Regions from separate parts of the Microbulbifer agarilyticus genome, predicted to be linked through region 2. Evidence: predicted binding sites of a transcription regulator. Region 2 holds the regulator's gene; the other holds the start of a gene.
The links. The regulator sigma-54, encoded in region 2, starts transcription at its own class of promoters, with help from an activator protein. The targets are predictions, from matches to a motif close to TGGCACANNNNTTGCNNT.
Positions count from the first base shown of each region.

Region 1: a site for sigma-54 is predicted at 2,365-2,382, ahead of Mag101_RS12440 (CmpA/NrtA family ABC transporter substrate-binding protein). Genes of this name have one in related genera too.

Region 1 is NZ_CP019650.1:2,984,912-2,990,245, forward strand. Features, by position in the region: gene Mag101_RS12430 (DUF3108 domain-containing protein) at 1-197, shown strand, start outside; gene Mag101_RS12435 (OmpP1/FadL family transporter) at 433-1,899, shown strand; gene Mag101_RS12440 (CmpA/NrtA family ABC transporter substrate-binding protein) at 2,659-4,035, shown strand; gene Mag101_RS12445 (ABC transporter permease) at 4,144-5,133, shown strand; gene Mag101_RS12450 (ABC transporter ATP-binding protein) at 5,175-5,334, shown strand, end outside.
Region 2 is NZ_CP019650.1:3,205,780-3,211,113, forward strand. Features, by position in the region: gene lptA (lipopolysaccharide transport periplasmic protein LptA) at 1-392, shown strand, start outside; gene lptB (LPS export ABC transporter ATP-binding protein) at 466-1,191, shown strand; gene Mag101_RS13415 (RNA polymerase factor sigma-54) at 1,421-2,884, shown strand; gene hpf (ribosome hibernation-promoting factor, HPF/YfiA family) at 3,074-3,367, shown strand; gene ptsN (PTS IIA-like nitrogen regulatory protein PtsN) at 3,430-3,891, shown strand; gene rapZ (RNase adapter RapZ) at 3,992-4,861, shown strand; gene Mag101_RS13435 (HPr family phosphocarrier protein) at 4,915-5,184, shown strand; gene mgtE (magnesium transporter) at 5,258-5,334, shown strand, end outside.

The DNA.
Region 1 (5,334 bases), 220 kb from region 2:
CAATGGGCGAGATTGAAACAATAAAGGTGCAACGCATTCGCGACGAAGGTGCACAGCGCGTCACAAACATATGGTTCGCGCCAGAGTGGAACTATGCACTCGTAAAACTGATGCAACGCGAAGAAAATGGCAAAAGCTACCAGATCACCCTGACAAAATTACTCATTGATGGAAAAGAAATTTCCATCAAAAAATAATTTTTAAAAATTTCCCACACTCTCCAAAAAAATTACGTCAAAGCGTAGATTTTTCCGCAATTCGTCTCTATAAAGACGCCGCATTTATCTAGTAGGTAAATTTGACACTGCTAGACTCCATCTACTAGGAACATGTTTGCTGTATGCAAACTTTTTCCGGAATAGATTCTCAGCCAAGTTTCGGAGTGGGCTTCCACACCAACTGGCATTCTTTTCAGTAATTGAGTGGGACCTCATGAACACTAAAACTCTGCGTAAAGCCGCATTAGCCGCAGCGATCTGTTCCGTAACCGCCGGTACTTATTCGAGTGGCGCATTTGCAGCTGGTTTCGCCCTCCAGGAATCCAGTACCTCCGGTTTGGGCCGCGCGTTTGCCGCGGAAAATGCCATTGGTGATAACGCCGCCATTCTCGCTCGCAACCCGGCAGGTTCTGCGCTGTTCAATGAAATGGCTTTCTCCGTAGGCGTGACCTACGTAAACCCGGAAATTGATGCCGCGGGCACCACAGACTACTACCTGCTGACCCAGCAAGGCCCGGTGCTGGCCGCGTCTGTATTCGATACAGCAGACGACTACGCCAGCTCCGCATTCGTACCCAATGCCTACCTGGCGATTCCGGTAGACGACTGCTGGTCATTCGGTATTGCCATGAATACCGACTACGGCCTGGAGACCGATTTTAATTCCAGCTGGCCGGTAACCCACATCTCCGACAAAACTGAGCTGCTGTCTGTCACCATCGCGCCGTCTGTTGCGTTTGACTTCAACAACCAGTTCAGCATCGGGCTGTCTGCGAACTTCCTGTATGGCGACGCCACACTGAAGACCAAAGTCCCGAACAACTTCGTACTGGAAGATGCTGCGGAGCAGCTGCTAGGTTTCCCTGTCTCCAACGCCAAAATCCTCGACGCCGATGGCGATGACTGGTATGTAGGGTGGAGCATCGGCGGTCTGTGGCGCAGTGCAGACGGCCACACCCACGTGGGCGTTTCCTATCAGTCCGAGCTGCGCCCTGAGATTGATGCAGACGTAAATTCCGATCTGCTGCCTTCCTTTGTCGATGGACGTCCATTTGACAATGAGCGCGCTCGACTGACTCTGGACCTTCCCGACACTCTGGAAATCGGCATCTACCACCGCTTCGATGAGCACTGGGGCATCGCCATGGGCGCCCTGTGGACCGACTGGGACGACTTCGAGCGCCTGCAAGCCTTCTTCCCGGATCAGCGTATCAACGATGAGCCTGTAGATCGTTACAACCCACTGCTGATCAAAGAAGAAAACTTTCAGAGCGGCTGGCGCTACAGCCTGGGTGCGGAATACTACCCGTGTGAAGAAATCACCTGGCGCGTGGGCTACGCCTACGACAACGGTGCAGCACGCGATGGTCTGAACGAAGATGGCCGCATCGAATCCGCTGCTGTGGGCCTGAATGGCGGCTTGGGTCTGCCGGTAACCTGGCGCACCCTGTCCATTCCGGACGCGGATCGTCAGTGGGTTACCTTCGGCGGCACCTACAAGTTCAACGACCAGCTGAGCGTCGATGGTGGTCTGGCTTACATCTGGGGTGATGACGAGCCCATCCAGGAGTTCCAGGCTCTGCCGCTGACTCCAGACATCGGTCTCGGCACCTACTTTAACGGTGGCACCACCAACCTGGAAGCCTGGCTGGTAGGTGCATCTCTGAACTACAGCTTCTAATCCCTCGATTAGTACTGGAACGTTCAAAAGGCCGGGTGGCAACACCCGGCCTTTTTATTTCCCGGTCAACCATTCAGACAAAATCTGACGAGAAATGTACAGTGAGTATGCATTCGCACCAAAACAACCCCACCCGCGCACCGTTTAAGCCTCTCCCCACTCAATAGCCTGCACCAAATCTATCCCCACATTCACCACCCTGCACTGAAACGGTCGTCTGAGCCAAACCGGCCAAAGCCCCGATCACACATAACTCCAGGCGCAGTGGCGCAGCATTCCCTTTGCCTGAATAGCGTAACAAGCTGGACCGACGGCCCTTTGTCGCCAATTAGTTTTCGCTGCATGCAGTTCAGTAAACCTTATAAAAACAGGGGCTTTGGCGAATGTGAGTATTTCCTCACCCCATATATACCTCCCCCATAAACCACCAAACTCCCGACTGGGCAAACACATCTCAGAAAAAGTTGGCACGGAGTCTGCAATGGTGAGAGTGAGCGCGTAACAAACCACGCGCACCACAAATGACCGGCCGCTCACAGTCAGCTGCCCGTCGACGAGCTACAAGTAGCTCACAAAAAATTAGTCAGGCAACGCACCTAGGTGCTTGTCTTAGAGCAGAGGCGCTCACCGATCCCGTCGAACGTAACGGGCAGTCGGTGAGCGCTTTTTTTTGGCCTGAATTGCAGTCACCAGATTCACTGGCCGCTCAACATAGAGTTTTACAACTACATCGCTGACAAAACTTGGAGCAAACTAACCATGACCTGGAACAAGCCATTTAAAACTCTTGCAGCGTCTCTAGCGCTGGCAGTGGGCTTCAGCATTTCGCCCGCTACCGCCGAGGAGCTGGGCTACCCGGAAAAAGAAGAACTGACGTTTGGTTTTATCAAGCTGACCGATATGGCCCCCATCGCCATCGCTTACGAAAAGGGCTACTTCGAAGATGAAGGCCTTTACGTAACCATCGAAGCGCAGGCCAACTGGAAAGTATTGCTGGACGGCGTAATCGATGGACGCCTGGACGGTGCCCACATGCTCGCAGGCCAGCCAATCGCCGCGACCATGGGCTTCGGCACCAAAGCCGAGATCATCACTCCCTTCTCCATGGACCTGAACGGTAACGGCATTACCGTTTCCAATGCCATCTGGGAAGAGATGAAGCCAAACATTCCCAAACAGGCGGATGGCAAGCCGGTACACCCGATCAAGGCAGACGCGCTGAAGCCGGTTGTTGAAAAATACAAAGATGAAGGTAAGCCCTTCAACATGGGTATGGTATTCCCAGTATCCACGCACAACTATGAGCTGCGCTATTGGCTCGCCGCTGGCGGTATCCACCCGGGCTACTACGCACCGCATAAAGGCGACATCTCCGGCCAGATTGATGCAGACGCCCTTCTGTCCGTAACTCCGCCACCGCAAATGCCAGCCACTCTGGAAGCCGGCACCATCTACGGCTACTGCGTAGGTGAGCCCTGGAACCAGCAGGCGGTATTTAAAGGCATTGGCGTACCGGTAGTAACCGACTACGAAATCTGGAAGGACAACCCGGAAAAAGTCTTCGGCATCACCAAAGAGTTTGCTGAAAAATATCCGAACACCACCGTTCGTGTTACCCGCGCTCTGATTCGTGCCGCTATGTGGCTGGACGAGAACAACAACGCGAACCGCCCGGAAGCGGTGAAGATTCTCTCCCAGTCTAACTACGTGGGCGCCGACTACGACGTAATTGCCAACAGTATGACCGGTACTTTTGAGTACGAAAAAGGCGACAAGCGCGAAGTACCAGACTTCAACGTATTCTTCCGCTACAACGCGACCTACCCCTACTACTCCGACGCTATCTGGTACCTGACTCAGATGCGCCGCTGGGGCCAGATCTCCGAAGACAAGCCTGACGACTGGTACAAAGAACTGGCAGCCAAGGTATACCGCCCTGACATTTACCAGGCAGCCGCCAAGTCCCTGATTGAAGAGAAGCTGGCTACTGCAGCGCAATTCCCAGACTTCGAAACCGAAGATGGCTTCCGCAACCCGCAGACCCACTTCATCGACGGTATCGTCTACAACGGCAAAGAGCCAAATGCTTACATCGAGAAATTCGATATTGGCCTGAAGTCCGGACAAAAACTGTAATCAAGCCTCGAAAAGCACTGGCCTGTGATACAGGCCAGTGCCCTCCTCAAAACAATAATACTTTCAGGCTCATAACTAACGCTCAACTCGTGTGCTGAGGTAACAGGAATGAATACCGCTACTGTAATCGCCACAAAATTCAGCGGCCTAAAGCTGCCGCAACTGGACGGAACCTTTTTCAGCAATGCCATCCGACTGGTGGCACTGCCCGCCGCAGGCATACTCGCTTTCCTGCTGCTATGGTCCGTCACTGCACAGAATATTGATACATCATTGGGTAAGTTTCCCGGTCCCGCTGCAGTCATGGAGCAGTTCAATGCCCTGCATGATGAGCACCAGCGCTCCCGCGAAAAAGAGCAGGCCTTCTATGAGCGCCAGGAAAAGCGCAATGCGGAACGTGTAGCAAAAGACCCAAACTACCAGCCCAAAATCCGCGCCTACACAGGTAAAGAAACCTTCTTGGATCAGATCATTACCAGTCTGGTAACCGTCATGAGCGGCTTCCTGCTGGCAGTAGCTATCGCCATTCCACTGGGTATCACCATTGGTTTGAGCCAAGCGCTGAACAACGCAATCAATCCGATCATTCAGATCTTCAAGCCGGTATCGCCACTGGCCTGGCTGCCGCTGGTGACCATGGTGGTCTCCGCACTGTATACGTCGCCAGACCCACTGGTAGCCAAATCGTTTCTGAATTCACTCATCACAGTAACCTTGTGCTGCCTGTGGCCAATGGTTATCAACACCGCGGTCGGTGTTGCCGGTATTGATAAAGACTTGGTGAATGTGAGTAAAGTACTGCGCCTGCCCGCCCTGCGACACGTGCAAAAAATTGTTCTGCCAGCCTCCGTACCCATGATCTTTACCGGCATGCGTCTCTCCCTCGGCGTGGCCTGGATGGTACTCATCGCAGCGGAAATGCTGGCACAGAACCCCGGCCTCGGAAAATTCGTATGGGACGAGTTCCAGAATGGTAGCTCCGACTCCCTGGCCCGCATCATGGCCGCAGTACTGGTCATCGGCTTGATTGGCTTCCTGCTCGACCGCGGCATGCTGGCCCTGCAAAAACTGGTTTCCTGGGACAAAACAGCGAACTAATCCCGGTACCAGGTGAAACAATTTTTAAGGAGAACGAGACAATGAGCGTACTTCTAGATATCAGCCATATCGATATGGAATTCCCGACCCCGAATGGTCCCTTCACCGCCTTGCGCGATGTGGACCTGAAGATTTCCCAGGGCGAATTCGTATCGCTGATCGGCCACTCCGGCTGCGGTAAATCCACCGTCTTGAATGTTG
Region 2 (5,334 bases):
GCAGCAAAAACCTTTCGATCTACAGTGGCAACGTAGTCATCAGCCAGGGCTCGCTGCAAATTCGCGCAGACCGCGTGGAAGTGCACGGCAACAGCAAAGGCGAAATCAACAAAGTGGTCGCCACCGGCAAACCCGCACACTTCCAACAGCAAGTGGAAGAAAGCACTAATCCAGTAAAGGCCCGCGCCCAGCGAATCGAATTCCTGGTAGCAAGCGATGCCCTACAGCTAACTGGTGAAGCCTTTGTCGATCGCGACGGCAATACCCTGTCTGCCGAACGCATCGACTATGACCTCAACAGCGAGCAGATGCAGGCTCAGGGCCAGTCCGAGAAGAAGCGCGTCGAGATGATCTGGAAGCCGGAGGCCAAGCCAGCTCAGGATGGGCAATAACGCCCCTCTTACATCGACAAGATCACGAAAAAAAAATTCAAACAGCGCGCAGCGCTGACAGCGGAATTAAGCAATGCCCACGCTCAAGGCACTACACCTCGCCAAGCAATACAAAAAGCGCAAAGTTGTTCAGGATGTGTCCGTCAGCGTATCCAGCGGGCAGATTGTAGGCCTGCTCGGCCCCAATGGCGCGGGTAAAACCACCTGTTTTTATATGATTGCGGGCTTGGTACAGGCCGACGCGGGCCAGGTTTTGATCGATGATGAGGACATTACCGGCCTCTCCATGCACGGTCGCGCCCGCAAGGGTATTGGCTACCTGCCACAGGAAGCCTCGGTATTCCGGCGCCTGTCGGTACAAGACAACATCATGGCAATTCTGGAGACCCGCAAAGACCTCGACCGCACGCAGCGCAAAGAGCAACTCGAGTCATTGCTGGAAGAGTTCCATATCACGCATATTCGCGAGAGCCTCGGCATGGCACTCTCCGGCGGTGAACGCCGCCGAGTGGAAATAGCGCGCGCACTCGCGACAAACCCTGCATTCGTACTGCTGGACGAACCCTTTGCCGGTGTTGACCCGATCTCCGTCGCCGATATCCAGCAAATCATTCGCCACCTGCGGGATCGCGATATCGGCGTCCTGATCACCGACCACAATGTGCGCGAGACCCTCGACATCTGCGAAATCGCCTACATCGTCAGCGAAGGTCACATCATCGCCTCTGGCAACCCCAGAGACGTCGCCGAAAACAAACGAGTGAAAGATGTGTACCTGGGCCATCAGTTCACGATTTGAGCCTTTTTCAGAAAAGCTTTCCAGAAACCGTGAAAAATAGAGATTTTGATCACGGGAATACACGCTTAACCGGAAGGCGTGACTTTTTCGGCATACTTATTGCTTAACTTGCCCCTTGTCTTCCTACCCTCCCCGGGGTAGTCTGCAGGAAATGAGCCTTATCCCGCCGCCAAAGGAATAAAATTCTTTTCGGTAGGTCATCGCCAGATTTTTCTGCCGGCAAACCTCTATGAAGCAGTCACTCCAGTTAAAACTCGGCACGCAGCTGACAATGACCCCCCAGCTGCAGCAGGCTATTCGCCTGCTGCAATTGTCGACGCTGGATCTGCAACAGGAAATTCAATCCGCACTGGACAGCAACCCGCTGCTCGAGTCAGATTTTGACGAGCACGCCGGCGAGTCCCACCAAGACCAGAACACCCCAGCCCAGCAAGCCGAAGAACGCACCGAGAGCGCACCAGAGCCCCAGGCAGAATCCACCGCCGAGGGGGACTGGAGCAGCGACATCCCCGACGAATTGCCGGTAGATACCCGCTGGGATGACATTTACTCCGGTGGCACCAGCAGCGGGTCGGCGGAAACGGAAGAGTACGCGCTGGAGCAGCGCAACGCGGTCTCCGAAAGCCTGCAGGATCACCTGCTGTGGCAACTGAACCTCACACCACTCACCGACTCGGACAAGCAGATCGGCGAGGCACTCATTGACGCCATCGCCCCGAACGGCTTTCTCGATACCAGCGTGGAAGAATTGGCGGAATCCCTCGAAGTGGATACCGATGAAGTAACCGCGGTCCTCAAGACGATTCAACAGCTTGAACCCGTTGGCTGTGGCGCCCGCGACCTGCGTGAAAGCCTGATCCTGCAGTTGCGTCAGCTACCCGAGGGGACCCCCTGGCTGGAACAGGCGCTGACCGTAGTCGGCCAGCACCTCGATCTGCTGGGCAAACGCGATTTTCGCCAGCTAAGCCGACGCACCCGCCTCAATGAAACACAGCTTGGTGAAGTGATGCGCCTGATTCAGACGCTCACCCCCTACCCCGGTGAAGTCTTTGGCGGCGAGGAGCCACAGTATGTGGTGCCGGACGTCATCGTCACTCGCAAGCAGGATCGCTGGGTAGTGGAGCTAAACCCGGAAACCACCCCCAAGCTGCGCATCAACGACACCTACGCCTCGCTGATCAAGCGAGCTGACAACTCCAGCGAAAACAACTACCTGCGGGACAACCTGCAAGAAGCCCGCTGGTTCCTGAAGAGCCTACAGAGCCGCCACGAGACACTGCTCAAAGTGGCCAGCAGCATCGTGGAAAAACAACAGGGCTTTTTCGAGCAGGGTCCCGAAGCCATGAAACCCATGGTGCTGGCGAATATTGCCGAGACCATCGGCATGCACGAGTCCACCATCTCGCGGGTGACCACCCAGAAGTACATGCTCACCCCCCGGGGCGTATTCGAACTCAAGTATTTCTTCTCCAGCCACGTGAGCACCGACTCCGGTGAAGACGCCTCATCCACCGCCATTCGCGCGCTGATTCGCAAGCTGATCGATGGCGAGCAGCCGCGTAAACCACTATCCGATAACAAGATCACCCAGGAACTGGACTCCCAGGGCATCAAAGTCGCAAGACGCACTGTGGCCAAGTACCGGGAATCCATGGGTATCCCCTCTTCGAGCGAGCGTAAGAGACTGGTCTAACCAAACCGGTCATTTTTCAGCGAAAACTTGCCTCGCATACTGACTACTTCGAGCCCTGAAAGCAGTATTCCGCACAACCAATAGCCCTGCGCCGAGTGTATCCTTCCATTCTGACGCACTTCCTAGTAGGGTTGCCGCCCTGAGCGGGGGTGCGACAGGATTCGTGTTGTACCCAATAAGGAGAAATCCATGCAGATCAATATCAGTGGTCACCATGTAGAAGTTACTCCGGCCATTCGCGATTACTGCCTGACCAAACTGGACAAGCTCTCCCGCCACAACGACCTCGTCAACAATGCACAGGTCACTCTGTCTGTCGACAAACTCACTCAGAAAGCCGAGGCCTTAGTGCACGTAAACGGCAACAAGGATATTTTTGCCGACTCGGAATCTGACGATATGTACGCAGCGATCGATTCGCTCACGGACAAGCTCGACCGTCAGCTGCTGAAACACAAAGAGAAGTTACGCAGTCACCGCTAGTCTCAGTACTTGGAGTACCCAAGAGCAACGGCTGACTTGCACCGCTAGATCATCTGTACGTTATGACATTGGAAGCATTACTCTCTCCCCGCCTGAGTCTTTGCCACCTGGCTGGGAGTAGCAAGAAGAAGCTGTTGCTCAATATCGCCCAGGCGATCTCTGAACAGTTCCCCGAGCTGGATGCCGACACGGTATTCAGTCAGCTGGTCGCCCGTGAACGACTGGGATCCACCGGTATTGGCGAAGGGGTCGCCATCCCCCACTGCCGCCTGCCCGGCTGCGAAAAGCCGATCGGAGTGCTGTGCACCACCTCCCCTGCGGTAGACTTCGATGCCATCGACCGGCAGCCCGTGGACCTGTTGTTTGCGCTGCTCGTCCCCGACGATTCAGAGCAGGAGCACCTCGATACCCTGGCGGAAATTGCCGCGCTATTCAGCGACAGCCGGGTGCGGGAAAAATTACGTGACGCCACCACCAGCGACGAGCTCTACGCGCTGGCCATTAACAGCGCTGCAGCGGCATAAATTTCCACCCCGCTACCGGGGGTGACTGCTTTATACTGGCACGGTTCGCCACCGCTACACCAAAACCGGTGCCAGCCAACCAGCAAGGAGCGCGACAGCAATGCGATTGGTCATTATCAGCGGCCGTTCGGGTTCAGGAAAAAGTTCTGCCCTACAGCTGCTGGAAGACGTTGGCTTCAACTGTATCGACAACCTTCCCACCAGCCTGGTGCCGGACCTGCTGCGCCGCGTTAGCCAGCAGCCGCCGGAGGAAAACACCCAGCTAGCACTGGGCATTGATGCGCGCACCCTGTGGCAGGATGTGGCCCAGGCCCCCAAGATCATTGACGACCTGCGCGCAAATGGCGTGGACTGCGATGTGGTTTATCTGGACGCGCGCTCACCGGTCCTGGTACAGCGCTTTAGCGAGACTCGCCGCAAGCATCCATTGAGCGACAGCCATACCCATCTGCTGGAAGCACTCAATCGCGAGAAAGAGATCCTCGCGCCACTCGCTGCCATGGCCGACCTGGTGATCGATACCAGCAATCTCAGCCTGCACCAGCTGCGAGACCAGATTAAGACCCGTGTCGTGGGCAAGGACTCACCGGGCATGGCGGTACTGTTTCAGTCCTTCGGTTTCAAGCACGGGGTACCCGTGGATGCGGATCTGGTGTTTGATCTGCGCTGTCTGCCCAACCCCTACTGGGTACCCGAGTTGCGCGAGAAGACCGGCAAAGACCCCGAGGTCGCCGAGTTTCTCCGCTCCCATCAGGAAACCGAGGATATGCAGCGAGATATCACCGCGTATCTGGAGCGCTGGCTGCCCTCCTACCAGCAGAGCAACCGCAGCTATACCTCCGTCTCGATCGGTTGCACCGGCGGCAGGCACCGCTCCGTGTATATGGTGGAAGCTCTCGCCAGGCATTTCGCCGAGACCTTTGAAAATATTCAGATACGCCACCGGGAACAGCAGAAAAACCGGGACTGAATCCCCCAGGAAACGCCCCGCTACCCGCACCGATAACCAGAAGAACAGCGCCCATGCAAAAAAGCCGGATCACCATCATCAACAAGCTCGGACTGCACGCCCGTGCCGCCAGTAAGTTTGCCCAAACCAGCGCCCGTTTTTCCTCTGAGGTGAAGGTGCACTGCCAGGGCAAGGCGGTAGATGGCAAGAGCGTGATGGCGTTGATGTTGCTGGCCGCCGGCAAGGGCATCGAGCTGGAACTGGAAGTCATCGGCCGCGACGAAGACGCCGCGCACAAAGCCATTTGCGCACTGATCAACGACCGCTTCGGTGAGGGTGAGTAAGCGCAGGGCCTGATCGCCATACACGCCGCCAAACGCGGCACACGCGCAACACCACCAGCTAGCAGGAAACACCGTGGTTAATCCCACCACCAATACGGACTTTACCTTCCGCGCGCAAAAGCAGCTCGGCGAGCTATATGCGGCGCTGGA